Regions from separate parts of the Cytobacillus kochii genome, predicted to be linked through region 3. Evidence: riboswitches for the same ligand, from Rfam matches in the RefSeq annotation. Region 3 holds a riboswitch; each other region holds the start of a gene.

What was found. A riboswitch is a leader RNA that binds a small molecule or an ion and turns the genes downstream of it on or off. The one in region 3 is predicted to bind S-adenosylmethionine.
Positions count from the first base shown of each region.
Region 1: it holds a riboswitch for S-adenosylmethionine, as region 3 does, so the genes downstream of both, LG276_RS11870 (phosphoadenylyl-sulfate reductase) here and LG276_RS02205 (hypothetical protein) in region 3, are expected to answer to the same signal.
Region 2: it holds a riboswitch for S-adenosylmethionine, as region 3 does, so the genes downstream of both, LG276_RS05815 (MetQ/NlpA family ABC transporter substrate-binding protein) here and LG276_RS02205 (hypothetical protein) in region 3, are expected to answer to the same signal.

Region 1 covers NZ_CP085254.1:2,283,610-2,288,902, forward strand. Annotated here, with positions in the region: gene cysC (adenylyl-sulfate kinase) at 1-384, opposite strand, end outside; gene sat (sulfate adenylyltransferase) at 399-1,544, opposite strand; gene LG276_RS11870 (phosphoadenylyl-sulfate reductase) at 1,560-2,279, opposite strand; SAM riboswitch class I at 2,444-2,548, opposite strand; gene LG276_RS11875 (hydroxymethylglutaryl-CoA lyase) at 2,987-3,925, opposite strand; gene LG276_RS11880 (CaiB/BaiF CoA-transferase family protein) at 3,938-5,149, opposite strand; gene LG276_RS11885 (MmgE/PrpD family protein) at 5,186-5,293, opposite strand, start outside.
Region 2 covers NZ_CP085254.1:1,070,520-1,075,812, reverse strand. Annotated here, with positions in the region: gene LG276_RS05825 (hypothetical protein) at 48-233, opposite strand; gene LG276_RS05820 (aminoglycoside phosphotransferase family protein) at 323-1,192, shown strand; gene LG276_RS05815 (MetQ/NlpA family ABC transporter substrate-binding protein) at 1,269-2,093, opposite strand; SAM riboswitch class I at 2,183-2,293, opposite strand; gene LG276_RS05810 (pyridoxal phosphate-dependent aminotransferase) at 2,535-3,698, shown strand; gene LG276_RS05805 (STAS domain-containing protein) at 3,976-4,749, opposite strand; gene LG276_RS05800 (B12-binding domain-containing protein) at 4,736-5,293, opposite strand, start outside.
Region 3 covers NZ_CP085254.1:390,000-395,292, reverse strand. Annotated here, with positions in the region: gene LG276_RS02215 (DUF1648 domain-containing protein) at 1-56, opposite strand, end outside; gene LG276_RS02210 (O-acetylhomoserine aminocarboxypropyltransferase/cysteine synthase family protein) at 376-1,653, opposite strand; gene LG276_RS02205 (hypothetical protein) at 1,679-1,885, opposite strand; SAM riboswitch class I at 1,941-2,032, opposite strand; gene LG276_RS02200 (hypothetical protein) at 2,120-2,518, opposite strand; gene LG276_RS02195 (IclR family transcriptional regulator) at 2,905-3,657, opposite strand; gene LG276_RS02190 (fumarylacetoacetate hydrolase family protein) at 3,998-4,939, shown strand; gene LG276_RS02185 (DinB family protein) at 4,942-5,293, shown strand, end outside.

The DNA.
Region 1 (5,293 bases), 1.9 Mb from region 3:
TATTTCAAAAAATTCATTGGAGGCAAACTGCTCACGCACACAATCACGGTCAGCTGCGAATGGTGAGATGAATGCCGTAACAACAATTGTTCCACTATCAACAAACAGTTTAGCTACTTCCCCAATACGGCGGATATTTTCTGTCCGGTCTTTTTCAGTAAAGCCTAAGTCTGCATTTAGACCATGTCTGACGTTATCACCATCAAGGACATATTCCTTCATACCTTCTTCAAACAATTTGGCTGATAAAGCATTTGCCAAAGTTGATTTTCCAGAACCAGATAACCCAGTAAACCATAATGTACAACTACCATGTTGCTGCTTTAAGCGACGTTCCTCTTTGGAAATGAGCGTATCGTGCCAAGTAAGATTACGGCTCCCCATATAAATCATCCTTTCTAGACGCTTGCATCACTCTTTAAGCCATTAATCAATACATCAATCACTTCTTTACGGCTGAATGTGGAAGGTGGCTGTTCACCCTTGCTTAATAGTTCTCGTACTTTTGTGCCAGATAATATCACTCGATCTTCTTGTTCATGTGGACATGTTTTATTTGAAACCATCCCTTCACAGCGGTGGCAGTAAAAGCTATGTTCAAAAAATAATGGGGTAATTCCAAGTTCTTCTTTAGTAAATTGTTGGAAAATATATTGGGCATCGTATGTACCGTAATAATTCCCAACACCGGCATGATCTCTGCCGACGATAAAATGTGTACAGCCGAAATTTTTTCTGGCTATGGCGTGAAACACTGCTTCTCTAGGGCCTGCGTATCTCATCGCTGCCGGGTAAACACCCAAATGGACACGTTCGCGAGGAAAATATTCTTTTAGTAAGATGCGATAACTTTCTAAACGGATATCAGCTGGGATATCATCTGCTTTTGTTTCACCTACTAATGGATTTACAAATAAGCCATCGACCGTCTCAAGCGCAGCTTTTTGAATATACTCATGCGCTCGGTGAATCGGATTACGCGTTTGGAAACCAACAATTGTTTCCCACCCCTTTTCTGCAAACAAAGCTCTTGTATCTTTTGGCTCTAACCAGACATCTGCAAATTCTTTCTTTTCCGTTTTTCTAATGAGGATGATTTCTCCAGCTACATAAATATTGCCTCTTTCAAAAAGTCGTTTGACCCCTGGATGGGCTTTATCTTTTGTACGATAGACCGATTGTGCTTCTGTTTCTAAATCAGGTTCGAACCACTCAGAAACAGTAATTACACCATAGGTAGTATTTTCTAAAACCAAACGGTATTGCTCCCCTTTTTGAAGTTGGGCAGCAATCGTAACATCAACAGGTAATGTGATGGGGATGGACCATATTGTCCCATCGCTTAATCTCATTTCATGAACGACAGATTCATAATCTTCTTTTCCTAGAAAGCCTATTAATGGACTAAATAATCCAACGGCTATTAGCTCTAAATCACTTAGTGCAACTTTGTCAATCTCTATCGACTTTGACACTTTAGAAATATCAAATTCTGGCTCAAATCTTTGAATTAATGTTCCTCCATGTGGGCTAGGTATGCTCATCTGTTTACTCCTTTTTTATGAATTAGTATGCAAGCCGCATTCTGTTTTCGTTAAGCCTTGCCAGCGGCCAGCACGGGAATCATCACCGCCACTAGCTGGTTGTGTACAGGGAAAACAACCAATGCTCGGATAAGTTGCATCATGTAAGCTGTTATAAGGCAACTGCTTTTCTTTGATATAATCCCACACATCATCTATACGCCAATGAATAAGTGGGCAAATTTTGATATTAGTGAATTTCTCATCACGATTTAAGAAATTCGTCTGTTTTCTTTCAGGTGATTGCTCGCGCCTAAGTCCAGATATCCAAGCTTTTTTTTCTTGCATTGCTTCTTGTAAAGGCAACACTTTACGTAATTGGCAACATTGATTCGGGTCGCTTTTCCATAATGCTGACCCATATTGTGTGGCTTGTTCATCCAATGTAAGCTTAGGTTTTTTCATCTCAATTTGAAGCGTAGGAAAACGTGATTTTATTTCCTCGATTACTTGGTATGTTTCAGGAAAGTGTAAATCGGTATCAAGAAAAACAATTCTGGCATCACTTTTTATTTGTGCGATGAGGTCAATTAGAACAATAGCTTCAGCACCGAAACTAGAAGCGTACACAATTTCCTCTTCGTCATATGTGCCATAAGCCCACTCTAGAACCTGTTTGGCTCCTTTCGTTGATTGATCAATAGCGAAGGTAGCAGAAATGTCTTTCCAGTTTTTATAAGAGAGCGGTTGATTCATTTAATCCCCCTTTTCCAATAAAAAAAGACGGCATTTCCTCCGTAAAAGGAAATGTCCGCCTTTAGTTGTCTAATCAGCGAATCTTATTATTTTTTTATTCATCACCTTCTTAAATAAAAAACACCTTTTCAAAAAGAAAAGGTGTAGGATGGAAAAATTTTGACACCTTATCTTTCAAAATGAATCAACATTTTGCTGGAATTAGCACCTTGCACTAAGCAGGTTGCCGGGTTTCATCGGGCCAGTCCCTCCACCTCTCTGGATAAGAAAATATTGGATAAGATAAATCCTAACATACTATCAATAAAAGTCAAGACAAAAATCTAATTTTTATGATTTATCAGAATTATTTAACTGAAACTGATGAATATACATAAAGTTGAGAAAAAGTTTATTTTTTCTGAGAGCGTGTCCCAAATATCCTCATAAAAGAAATAACGTTTTATAAAGGGTGTAACTGCCTAAAGATTAGTTAACATATAGTAAAAAAGATGGTACGAGCTTCTATTTTGATGGTCTCAATTGTTCTTTGATACTAAATCGAAAAACAATCATATTAGGAGAATTATATACTGCATTTACAACTAAAAGATTTCCTCCACAAGCTGCCCTAGAAATATTAAATACATAATACTTCTCACTTAGCTAAAAGTAAACTTTCAACCTACCTTCATTCTCTTAAAGTAGGATTAATAAGAATAAAAGCTTTATCCCAACTTTTCTTGTGTTTTTGGAGCCAGATGTAAGTCAGAACATTTACCAGCCTTCAAAATAAAACTATCCGAATATTCAGTATATTTAATTTCTAATTTTTTTCCTAGCTTAATGACTTTATCCAAATCTACACCCGTTGAAATACCCATCTCTTCAAAACCATGAATAAGGTCTTCAGAGGAGATATTTCCAGTGGCGTTTGGTGCATAAGGGCAGCCACCTAGTCCAGCAATCGAGCTATCAAAATCCCGAACACCCATTTCATAGCCTGCTACGGCATTGGCAAAAGCCATCCCTCTCGTATTATGCAAATGTAAGGAGAAGGATAATTCTGGGAATTTATTAGTGAGATGACCAATAATGCGCTTAACTTTTACTGGATTTGCCATCCCTGTTGTATCAGCTAACGATAACTGATATATTCCCATATCTATATATCTTTTGCAAATCTCTTCAATTCTCACCAAAGGTACATCTCCTTCGTAAGGACATCCAAATATGACAGAAATGCTGCCTGATACACCCATAGAAGCTTCTGCTGCGCGTTTTACTAGCGGTTCAAAACCTTTCATTGCATCGAACGTTTTGCTATTAGCGTTACTGATACTGTGGGAATCTGTTGCTGAAAGCATTAGTTTTACTTTATCTACTTCTGCTTCAATCGCTCTTTCTAATCCTTGTAAATTCGGGACAAGCGCACGTAGTTTTACCCCTTGCTTGCGCTTAATTTTTTGCAGTACTTCAGCAGCGTCCGACAGCTGAGGAATCGCTTTTGGGTGAACAAAAGATGTGACCTCAATTTGCTTGAAACCGCAGTTAATCATTGAATTAATCCATTCGACCTTTTCTTCTGTAGGAATGATTTCTGCCAGACTTTGAAAGCCATCACGGGGGCAAACTTCAGAAATAATGACCTCTTCTTTCAAATTCATGTTTTTCCCTCCTTAGATTACGTTATTTTCTCTTAGGATCTCAATTTCTTCATCATTATAATTAAGAATGCCAGAAAGGATTTCCTCATTGTTCTCTCCCAATTCTGGACCTACATTACGAACAGCCCCAGGTGTCTCAGAGAATTTAGGGATGATACCAGGCATTTTTATTTTTCCTAGACGAGGGTGGTCGACCTCTATGATATTTTGTCGTTCTTTATAGTGAGTGTCCTCGAATATATCTTTAATACTATATATTGGACTAATTGGGACCCCATAATCATCTAGCAGATTCTGCAATTCTTCTCTATTAAATTGTTTCACCCAATCGGCAACAATACCGTTTGTTTCCTCAAATCGGCTAAGGCGGGCGGCATTATTATGATATCGCTCATCTTCAAGCATATCTTCCCTGCCCATTGCAGCTGCTAAACGTTCAAATGTACGATCAGAGCTAGTGACAAGAGACATCCAGTGACCATCTTTTGTTTGAAATGTTCCTGCCGGACTGGAGTGTCCGCTCAAACCTGGCGTACGCTCTTTCACGATTTGCTTTTGATCATATTCCGCAATAAGAAATTCCATCATTCTAAACATAGATTCATATAATCCGATATCAATATATTGTCCTTCCCCTTGTTCTGCTGTATCACGATGATATAGGCCTGTAACCGTTGCAAAAGCAACGTAAATTCCCGTCACATAATCTGTTAATGAAAAAGACGGACTGATAGGAGGTCGATCCGTGTATCCATGTAAATAAGTAAATCCGCTATAAGCAGTCGCTGGCGTACCAAATCCTGCTTTACTGGCATTGGGACCTGTCTGACCATACCCTGTAACCCTTGTCATGATTAAGTTCGGATTCTCTTTCTTTAAATCTTCGTATCCAACCCCCCATTTTTCCAACGTTCCTGGTCTGAAATTTTCTATTACTACATCTGACACTCTAACAAGCTTTCTTAAAATTTCTTTCCCTTCTTCTTTATGCAAATCTAAAGTAAGTGATTTTTTATTTCTTGCTAAAGCTGGCCACCTTAATGGTTCATCCTCACGAAAAGGACCCATGCCTCTTAATGTATCCCCTTTACCGGGAATCTCTACTTTAATAACCTCAGCTCCAAAATCCCCTAGTAATGTAGCGCCAAAAGGTGCCGCAATCATTGTAGACAAATCTAGCACTCTCTTACCAGTTAGAGGGCCATATTTCTGTTTATTTTCCATTACTTTTAACCTCTCTTCTGTCTAAAAAATATACTTTTAGTTCAACTCCAATAAAACAAATATTTTCTCAATATTCGTTTCCGTTTCTAAATGGGTAATAAAATCAATTATTTTATCCTGTTGATTGCTGCTGTAGACGGTAGA
Region 2 (5,293 bases), 680 kb from region 3:
TATAATTAAAGAAGAGACTCCAAGTAATGGAAGTCTCTTCTTTCTAATTAAAATGGTTTATTCGGTTCATATGTCGGTTGTTGATTCTTCACTTCATATTCATAACTTTTCTCCATTGCGGCTTGTACTTCTTCTGACTGTTCTAATTCTGTATCCATTTGATTGTATTGTTGAGCTTCATTTTGAGCAGCAATAATTTTCTCATCCACTTGATTATCATACTTTTTTTCCATTGCATTCACTCCCCTTTTATAAGATGTCTCGCCTATTTTCCCCCTCAAAAAAACGATTTATACAAAATAATAAAAAAGGAGACTGTTCCATGAAGGAATTAATTAAAAACCATCTCCCGCATCTTCAGGAAATACAGATTGAAAGCAATCATTCTGGTTGGGATCATCATATCTATATTGTCAATCAAACATATGTCATCCGAATACCAAAAACCAAACAAGTATTAGTGAAAATAAAAAAGGAAATAAAGCTAATTCACCAGCTCACATATCTTTCTTCAATTATTGAAATACCAAATTATCTTCCATTTTATAATAAAGACGGACAAATGATTGGTGTTTTTTACCACTTTATTAAAGGACAAGCATTATCTCATTCATTGATTACTCCTCCTTTATATGAAGCCAAGCGGCTAGGAACATTTCTTACAGAATTACATCGTCTGGATATAGATGAAGCAAAGAAATGTAATATAGAAGAACTACATAGTGAAAATTATTGGGAGCAATTACATCAAGCCCTGATTAAAAAAATATTTCCGTTCTTAAAAGACGCAGAAAAAGAAGAAATTGATAAAATGTTTTTAGCGGTGTCAAAATTTAAAGAAGCAAAAGTGGTGATTCATGGTGATCTAACAAGTGCCAATATCCTTTATCATCCAAGCAAAAAGGAGATATCAGGAATTATAGACTTTACAGATACGCAAATAGGGGACCCGGCGTTTGACTTTGCAGGGCTATATTGGGATTTCGGAGATCAATTCACTAAAGAAGCTCTTGCATCTTATCAAACAAAATTCAATAAAGATGAAATGTATAGAAGAGTCACTTCCTTTTATGGCTTACAACCAATATTTCACGAATGGTTGAAAAACGTCAATGACCAAGATGAAAAAGCTGTTCGACAATCCATAAATATAGGAATGACCAAAATACAAATTATGCACAGATCAGTTTAACAGTATTCTACAACTATGATTAGAAACCGAACAAATCCATATAAATTTGTCCGGTTTCTTGCTTGTTATTACTTCGTTATTCCATCCACGTTGGCTTTCCAAATCCTTGAAACTCTTCGTCGATAATTTTTTCAAATTCTGCAGACTCAACCACTTCTTTTAAGTCTTTCGCGTATTGTTTATCTTCAAAGTCTGCTTTAACTGCAACCACATTGCGATAATCATCAAGCATATTTTCTAGTGTTAATGCACTTAATAAGTCCATATCGGCTGCCAACGCAAAGTTACCTGGAACTGCAGCTAGATCCACACCCTCTAGAGATCTTGGTAATTGTCCTGCTTCAATCGGTTGAAAAACTAAATTCTTTTTATTCTCCTTCACATCTTTTTCAGATACTGTTAGTGGATCGGCGTTTTCATCAATCGTAATTAAACCTTCGTCATTTAACGTATTTAAAGCGCGTGCTGCATTCGTTGGGTCATTTGGAATGGCAATGGTTGCACCGTCTTTAATCTCATCAATTGAATTAAACACATTCGAGTAAATCCCCATTGGGGCTGTTGGGACAATAATTAATGGTGTTAAGTCCATGTTATTTTCTTTCTCGAAATTCTCCAAATAAATTGTATGTTGGAAAAGGTTAGCTTGTATATCATCTTCATTTAAAGCTTTGTTAGGTTGGATATAATCACTAAACTCTACGACAGTTACTTTATATCCCTTTTCCTCTAGACCAGGTACAATAGCTTTCTTCAACATATCACTATAAGGACCGGCAGTAGCGCCAATTTTTAGTTCTTTCGTTTCATCCACCTTTTCTCCACTCGTGTCTGAACCTCCGCCACATGCTGTTAGTAAACAAATAGTTGCAATGAATAAAACAATTAGCCACTTTCTCATTATGTTTCCTCCCCATAGCTGTAACCAGAATTTTAACCAATAAAAAAAGCCACTATTCATCATCTGAAAGAGGCATTGATTTATATTCCGCCTTATCTTTCAGAATGAATGGATATCATTCTGCAGGAATTGGCACCTTCCCAATATTGGGGGTTGCCGGACGTCATAGGGCCTAGTCCCTCAGTCACTCTGGATAAGCTTTTCATTTAATTTTTATGATATGATATTACTACTCTCTTTTATTTTTGTCAATGTTCGAAATAATGTTACATCCAACCTCCCTAGAAAACGGGTTTAGTAATCCAACTATCTCTCCTTTATTCTTTTAAAACAAAAAAGGAAAGCGAATATTTCCTTTTGTATAAAATTAACTGGACAATTTGTCTTTTTGGTTATAAAATGCGTTCGTATATAGATTAAATGAATGAAGGTGGATTAAAAATGGAATTATCGCATCGTTTGAAGCAATTACCTCAACAATTTTTTGCTTCCCTTGTTCAAAAAGTTGCTGCTGCAAAACTTGAAGGCAGAGACGTTATTAACCTAGGACAAGGCAATCCCGACCAGCCAACACCTGCACATATTGTACAATCACTTCAGCAAGCCGCAGAAGACCCAATGACACATAAATATTCTCCTTTTCGAGGAATTAATGAATTAAAGAAGGCCGCTGCTTCCTTTTATAAGCGTGAATATGGGGTAGAAATTGATCCTGAAAAAGAAGTAGCTATCCTTTTTGGCGCTAAAGCAGGTTTAGTAGAAATCCCATTATGCCTACTCAATGAGGGAGATCTAATGCTCTTACCAGATCCAGGTTACCCTGATTATGAATCTGGTGCGGTTTTGGCAAATGTAAAATACGAAACCTTTCCTTTGAAAGAAGCCAATCAGTTTCTACCTGATTACTCACAATTTACAGAAAAACAAAAAAAGGATGCCCGCCTACTATTTTTGAATTATCCTAATAATCCAACAGGCGCGACAGCTGATTCCACATTTTTTGAAGAAACTGTTGCTTTTGCTAAAGAAAACAACATGACCATCTTGCATGATTTTGCTTATGGTGCTATCGGCTTTGATGGGAAGAAACCTGAAAGTTTCTTAGCCACAGCCGGAGCGAAGGAAGTTGGTATTGAAATGTATACATTATCAAAAACATATAATATGGCTGGGTGGAGAATTGGATTTGCGGTTGGAAATGAACAAATCATTGAAGCCATCAACCTTCTTCAAGACCATATGTATGTAAGCTTATTCCCTGCCATACAAAAAGCTGCTGCCGATGCATTAAATGGGGATCAAACAAGTGTAGACGAACTTGTTGCTCGATATGAGAGACGTAGAAATGCATTCATGAACGCTTGTGAAAAGGTTGGCTGGCACGGCAAGTCTCCTTCAGGATCGTTTTTTGCTTGGATGCCAGTGCCTGAAGGATACAATAGTGAAGAATTTGCTGACTACTTACTGGAAAAAGCAGATGTAGCTGTTGCCGCTGGAAAAGGCTTTGGGACCTTTGGAGAAGGTTATGTTCGGGTTGGATTACTTGTCGATGAAGAACGATTAATTGAAGCAGTAGAAAGAATTGGTGAACTCAAATTATTTTAATATAAGAGGTATAGCAACTACAAACCTAGCCCATAGAAACATGTTAACTTAAGTTCCAATGGGCTAGGTTGTTTTATTAACGATCTCAATCTCCATATTCTCTTCCTTTTAAATTCGCATTCCCGTTACAAAGGATCATCTTCATTGTTGCATATGTCTTTACTTAGATTTTTCAAAACATGTCGTTATCCGGCAATCTTTTCTTTTAACAAAGCCACCCCATAAACACCGCGCACCCCAATACATTTTCCACGTACCCTCTCAGGTTAATCAATGTTTATATAGCATGATTATTTATCACTGATTGAAGAAAACTTTGTAACGATTGTTCCGTATGAACAACATTTCTTAATTGATAAGGTTGAAGTGCTTTTGCTAGCCTCGGATTTATACCAATGAGCCTCACTTCTCCACCTGTCATTAGAAGAATGCTCTTGATTAAAACCTCTAAACCGCTCGTTCCCTCATTATATACTTTAGCAACCGCTGTTAAATCAATCAGTATCCACCTGTAGTCATGATCTGACAGACGGGCAAGCGTTTGTTCCATAATCGTTGTAAATTTATCGCCCGTCATATCACCAAACAAAGGGATATAACATATCTCTTTTGTTAAAGAGATAAAAGGACCTGATAATTCATCCAACCTTTGCAATGTTTGTTCTAATGTTTCCTTCTGCTCATAAAGTTCAAAATCTGTCTTTGCTAATCTGTTTTGAAGTGCTTGTAATTTCTCCATTAATGGTTCATTATCATCATCTTTGTATAAAAATTGCATGGACGCATTACCTTGAAAATCCCAGCTGATATGAATATCAAATAGTGCTATCGGTATACTTCTTGTTTTTAAATTAGCTTCAAATCTCATGCTTTTTTCTGGTATGGCAGCTACCCTTTCAAACTTGGAGATACTCCCTTCATCAACTATACTTTTAATCGTACCTTCTGATAAATCAAAGACTTCATCCGCTTTAGATGTATAGCTAATGATTTCACCATTCTTATTAGCCAGTATATACGGTATCGGCAAATGTAGATCAATTAATCGCATTTTTCCTCCCCTTCGTATTAAAAGCAGTGATCCATTTATCTACAGCATATAAGTTTGAAATAATTTCCGGTTTTATAGCAGTAAAAGAAGCTAAATCATATAAATTCGTCAATCTTCCACCTAATAGAACCCTAGGTTTCTTTGGTAAATAAGAAAAAGCTTCCATATATTCCGTAAGTGTCGGTAAATGAGTAGCAATCGAAACTGATAAGCCAATTACATCTGGTTTCCAATCCTTCGCAGCCTGCAAAGCATATTGTACAGGTAAATTTGCTCCTAAAAACTTGGTTCTCCAGCCATTCTCTTCAAATATACTTGCTACCATCTTTAATCCCAAATAATGTTGCTCTCCTGATAAACAAAGAAACATGGCGGTCGGTGCAGCCGTGACAGGTTTAAGCTTGTGCTTTGCAGCTAATCTTGAAAGAATGAAATCGCAAACTCCCGATGCCAAATGTTCATCTGCAACTGTAATCTCAAAATTTTCCCATTTAAGACCAATCTTAACCATAGCTGGTGTAATAATATCTTGATATATTTCTAC
Region 3 (5,293 bases):
ATGTCGCATCCCCATTCCCATTTGGTACGAGGCAATTTAAGTACTGGTCTATCCATACCCCATTCCTCCTCTTTCCGTTCGTCTTTCCAATACATACGAAGGAAAAATGAAAAAGTTTCATTCATTAGATAATCAAAGGCAACTAGTTCATCAGGGAATTACGCGATGGCTTTATCCCCTTTTTCAGGAAAGGAAACAGGGGCGTCGCAATGGTAAGATATCAGTGTTGATGTCTCTTTCTTTAAGAAAAACATAAGGTGAATTGCCTGAGACATGCGATCAACAAAGTATATGGTAAAGGAAGGAAGAATGGTTCTCTTTTTAGGCACTTTAACTTCACTCTTTTCACCCTTTATAATGTAAATCGTAATAAACCTACGTACATTGTTTTAACGCTTGCGTAATATCAGCCATCACATCTACAGGATCCTCTAAGCCAACAGAAAGGCGGATCATTTCGGGACTCACACCCGCCTCCGCTTGTTGCCCTGGTGAAAGACGAGCATGTGTTGTACTCGCTGGATGAATAATGAGCGTTTTCGCGTCACCAACATTTGCTAAATGTGATACCAGCTTTAGTGAGTTGATAAACCTTTTAGCTGTACTGATTCCCCCTTTGATGCCAAATGTAAAGATTGCACCTGCCCCACTCGGAAAATACTTCTTTCCGAGATGATATTGCGGATGGCTTTCTAACCCAGGGTAGTTCACCCAAGAAATATGAGGTAACTCTCCTAGCCTCTTAGCCAAAACTTGTGCATTAGCGACTTGCTTTTCTACTCTGACACTTAATGATTCCAAACCTTGAATAAATAACCAGCTATTGAAGGCAGACAGCGTTGCCCCTAAGTCATGGCCAAGTTCAAATCTTGCTTTAAGAATAAACGCTTTTTCCCTAGAAATTTCAACATAGCTGCGATTACCAATAGCAGGCTTTTTCTCATTAAAGGAAGGAAATCTTTCGTTACTCCATTCAAATCTTCCTCCATCTACAATCACCCCACCAATTGCCGTCCCATGACCACCAATGAATTTAGTTGCTGAATGAACGACTATATCTGCACCAAATGCAAGCGGTTTTAGTAAAAATGGCGTAGTGAATGTATTATCTACAACTAATGGTAGGCCGTGACGTTTCGCTATCTCACTTAACTTTTCTAAATGTGCTACCTCCATATTCGGGTTGCCAATTGTCTCTGTAAAAATCGCCTTTGTCCTTTTATTAATTTTTCCTTCTAAAGATGTAAAGTCCGTCCCATCAACAAAATGAACATTGATGCCGAATTTACTAAACGTTTCTGCGAATAAATGATATGTGCCACCATAAAGAGCCTGTGTAGAAACTATCTCATCGCCTGCTCTTGCAAGTGTTAAAAGGGCAATGGAAATCGCTGCTTGCCCAGATGAAACAGCAAATGAGGCTACGCCACCCTCTAACTGTGCCATTCTCTCCTCAAACACTGCATTAGTTGGATTTGCATTCCTTGAATAAATAAAGCCAGGCTCTTGCATCTGAAATAAGCTTGCTGCATGATCGGTATCTTCAAACACATAGGATGAAGTCATGTATATTGGAACAGCTCTCGCCTTTGTAACAGGATCTGGCACTTGCCCCCCATGAAGCGCTATTGTATCAAACTGGCGATGATTCATTTTTCATTCTCCTCTCACATTTCACTTATAATAAACAAACTCGACTCGGAAACAATCTATCAGTGATGAGCTTTTGAGTATGCCAGCACAATGGTTGTTTTTTCCTAGATTGAATTTGGAACATCCATTTTTTATGTTCAACACCCTTTCCAAGAGCAGAAAAAAGACCACTTTCAATAAAAAGAGATTGTACTCTTCCATCGAAAGCCGCCTTTAGTCGTCTAATCGGCATAAATAAAGCCCCTCTTGCTAAAGAAGAGGGGCTCACGATATATCGCCATATCCTCAACTTATCTATCTTGGAATTAGCACCGTTACCTAGTTTTGGTCGGTTGCTGAGGCTTCAAAGGGCCAGTCCCTCCACCTCTCTTGATAAATTGAATTTTTTAAATTTTAAGAGTCATTAATTATAAATCAGAATAACCTTATCATCCAGCGCTGTCAACAGCTTTTTATAATAAATCTTTTATGCAGCGTAAAGTCTTTCTTTTGCCTTTATTACCGACACCCAATATTCAACTGGGGATACAAAGGATTGCAAATAATTCAGCTCTTTATTATACATAAGAGCCTCCACTAAAAGATAAACAGACGTATCATTTAAATCGTTAACAATCATATCAAGCAAAGTTGCTTTCATATTCATAATATCTTCATAATCATCGATGATAGCCAACTTATCATCTAAATACGAAAGAAAAGCTTGTAAATGAACAACCTCTTCTTGTAATTCCTTCCACCCTTTATCCTTAGCTAATGCGTTTACATAATTAACAAATCGATTGTACTCTTCATGACTATCTCTTTTAATTTTCTCTGCTAATATATCAAAAAATACATGATTGGACATATCCTTATTGTTCACTATTAGAGCACCACCTTTACTATTTGTATAAAATTATAGACCTTCTCTTTTAAATATTCAATAAAATCACATCAAACTATTTTCAATTAAGGGGTCGGGTGGTGTGTAGTTTTAGTCTAAATTAAAACAAGTGGATCAGATATAAGGGTCATAATAATTTCCCCTTCAACTTTTACGCATTTGGATGAAAGGTGAGCCATTACTAGATGTATACCCAGCTATTATGTACGCTTTGTTTCGCCCTTTTCCCCGGTTCATCATTCGATTTGCTTCTTTTTAGCTTCGTTTTGCTCTTTAACGTGGATCATAAACTAAATCTCTTTTAGCTATGGTAAACAACTTTCCCTTTGATGCAACCGCCTCATATAGAGTAGGATTTAAATCATTCAGCCCCTTGCTCGATAGCCAAATTGTGCAGAGATTTCTTTTCCTACTTTTATAATAGATTGACTTTTATCTGCAGAGGGGTCTTTTGGAATCGACTCTGAGAAACCAACTACTGTTATCGCACTTAATAATTCTTGATTATAATTAAAGATTGGTATAGACACAGAAGATACAGTAGGAATCAAGGGCTCATTAGCAAAGGCAATCCGTTCCTGCCTTACGCGGTTGATTTCTTCTACCACATTCCCTTTTCCTTCTTTCCCCATAACCTTAATCCAATCTTTAGTTGTAGCTGAATCAAGGAAGCTCTCGAATATTTTCCCAGTCGATGATAGCGGTGGTAAAAGTGAGCCTAACTGCGCCCCAATATTATAGGCATGTCCCGGGTTCCATATTTTCGAGATAATTGGACCATTATATGTCCACGTAGTTAATAGGCATGTATTGTCTAGTTGCTGACTTAAATCCTTTAAATAAGGTAGAACACGTGAAATCACATCTTCCTGCCCTATAGCTGCCACCCCATATTCAATTAATTTACTTCCAAGTTGATATTGTCCATTATGTTTATCCTTGTATAGAATGTCTAATTCCGTAAAAGTGTTCAAGTATTTATATAGATTACTTTTTGTAATTCCTGTTTTTTCTTGTATATCAGATAACCTCAATGGTTCTCCACTAGCAACTAAAAGGTCAATAATTCTCATACCGACTTGAATCGATTGGATCGTAGCTTGTTTTTGATTTTTCATGTAAAAAACCCCTATTTTATATTTTTTTTAGTATATCAGAAAAACACTATGTTTTCTGATTTCATCCATGTTTTGCATCCTTTCGAAAGGATTTATTTTTCAAAAAGTTTAAAAAACCACAACAAATTCACTTGAGTTTATCTGAAAATTAGGATACTATAAATTTATCATTAATAGATAACATCGTTCACTATTAATGGAATTTAAATAACCGATGAAGAAAGAGTCTAATAAACGCTCATTAATAAAAGGTTTTATGCCTAACACTTCCACACAAAGCGTTTTACTCTTTGATCACGCAATTCCAAGACAAAAAAACTTTTCATAAAGGAGTTTGAATATGAAATTAGTTACTTTCACTCACAATAACAACACACGTATCGGAGCAGTTACAGAAGGAAATGAAGTAGTAGACTTAAACTTTGCTTACCAAGCTTTTCTTGAAGCAGAAGGTAAACTACGTTCTGAGTTAATTGCTGAAGCGTACATTCCAGCACAAATGGAAGGTTTCCTACAAGGGGGAAATGAAAGCCTTTCCATCGCAAAGGAAATGGTTGATTATGCATTAAATAATCGTGAATCGTTCAAACATCCACTTGTACATGCATTTGAAGATGTAAAAATCGAAGCACCTGTAACAAAACCTGGAAAAATCATTTGTGTGGGTCATAACTACCGTGAACATATTGCTGAAATGGGAAGAGAATTACCGCCTCACCCAGTAGTATTTGCTAAATTTGCTAACACAGTGATTGGACCACAAGATGATATTCCATTCTATCCAATTTCTGAACAATTAGATTACGAAGCCGAATTTGCTTTTGTTGTAGGTAAAAAAGCTAGAAACGTAGCAAAAGAAGACGCACTTAACTATGTAGCAGGATATACAATCGCTAATGACGTCACTTACCGCGATATCCAACGTCGCACACTTCAATGGTTGCAAGGTAAAACAGTTGAAGGTAGTGCACCAATGGGCCCTTGGTTAATCACTTCTGATGAATTACAAGATCCATCTGGTTTAGGTGTTCTTTTAACTGTAAATGGTGAAGAAAGACAAAAAACGAATACAGCCAACTTTGTTTTTGATGTTCCAACGCTTGTTGAGTTCTTATCTAACTTAATGACTTTAGAACCTGGTGATATCGTATTAACAGGGACCCCTGGAGGCGTAGGATTTGCACGTGATCCTCAAGTATTCTTGAAAGATGGCGATATCGTTCGCATTGAAGTAGACAAAGTCGGCGTTCTTGAAAATAAAGTTTCAAAGGTGGAAAAATAATTATGAGCGAAACGAAAACGATTCAGCAATCTATTGAGTCTATTCAAACATCATTAGATCAAATCATTGAAACCGTTTCAGGATTATCTGAAGAAACCATACGTTGGAACCCATCAAAAGAAGAATGGTCCATTATGCAGGTTATTACTCATTTAAACGAGGCCTTACCTTATTGGCTAGGTGAAATAGATACAGTTGTAAAAGCCCCTGGTTCACAATGGGGACGTGGCTTACAGGACCCTGCCCGCCTTGCAGCAGTCGAAAATACTGAACAACAATCAGTTGAAGATGAATTGAAAAAATTATCGCAAATAAAACAAGATGTTCAAACCAAATTATCTGTTTTATCTGCTG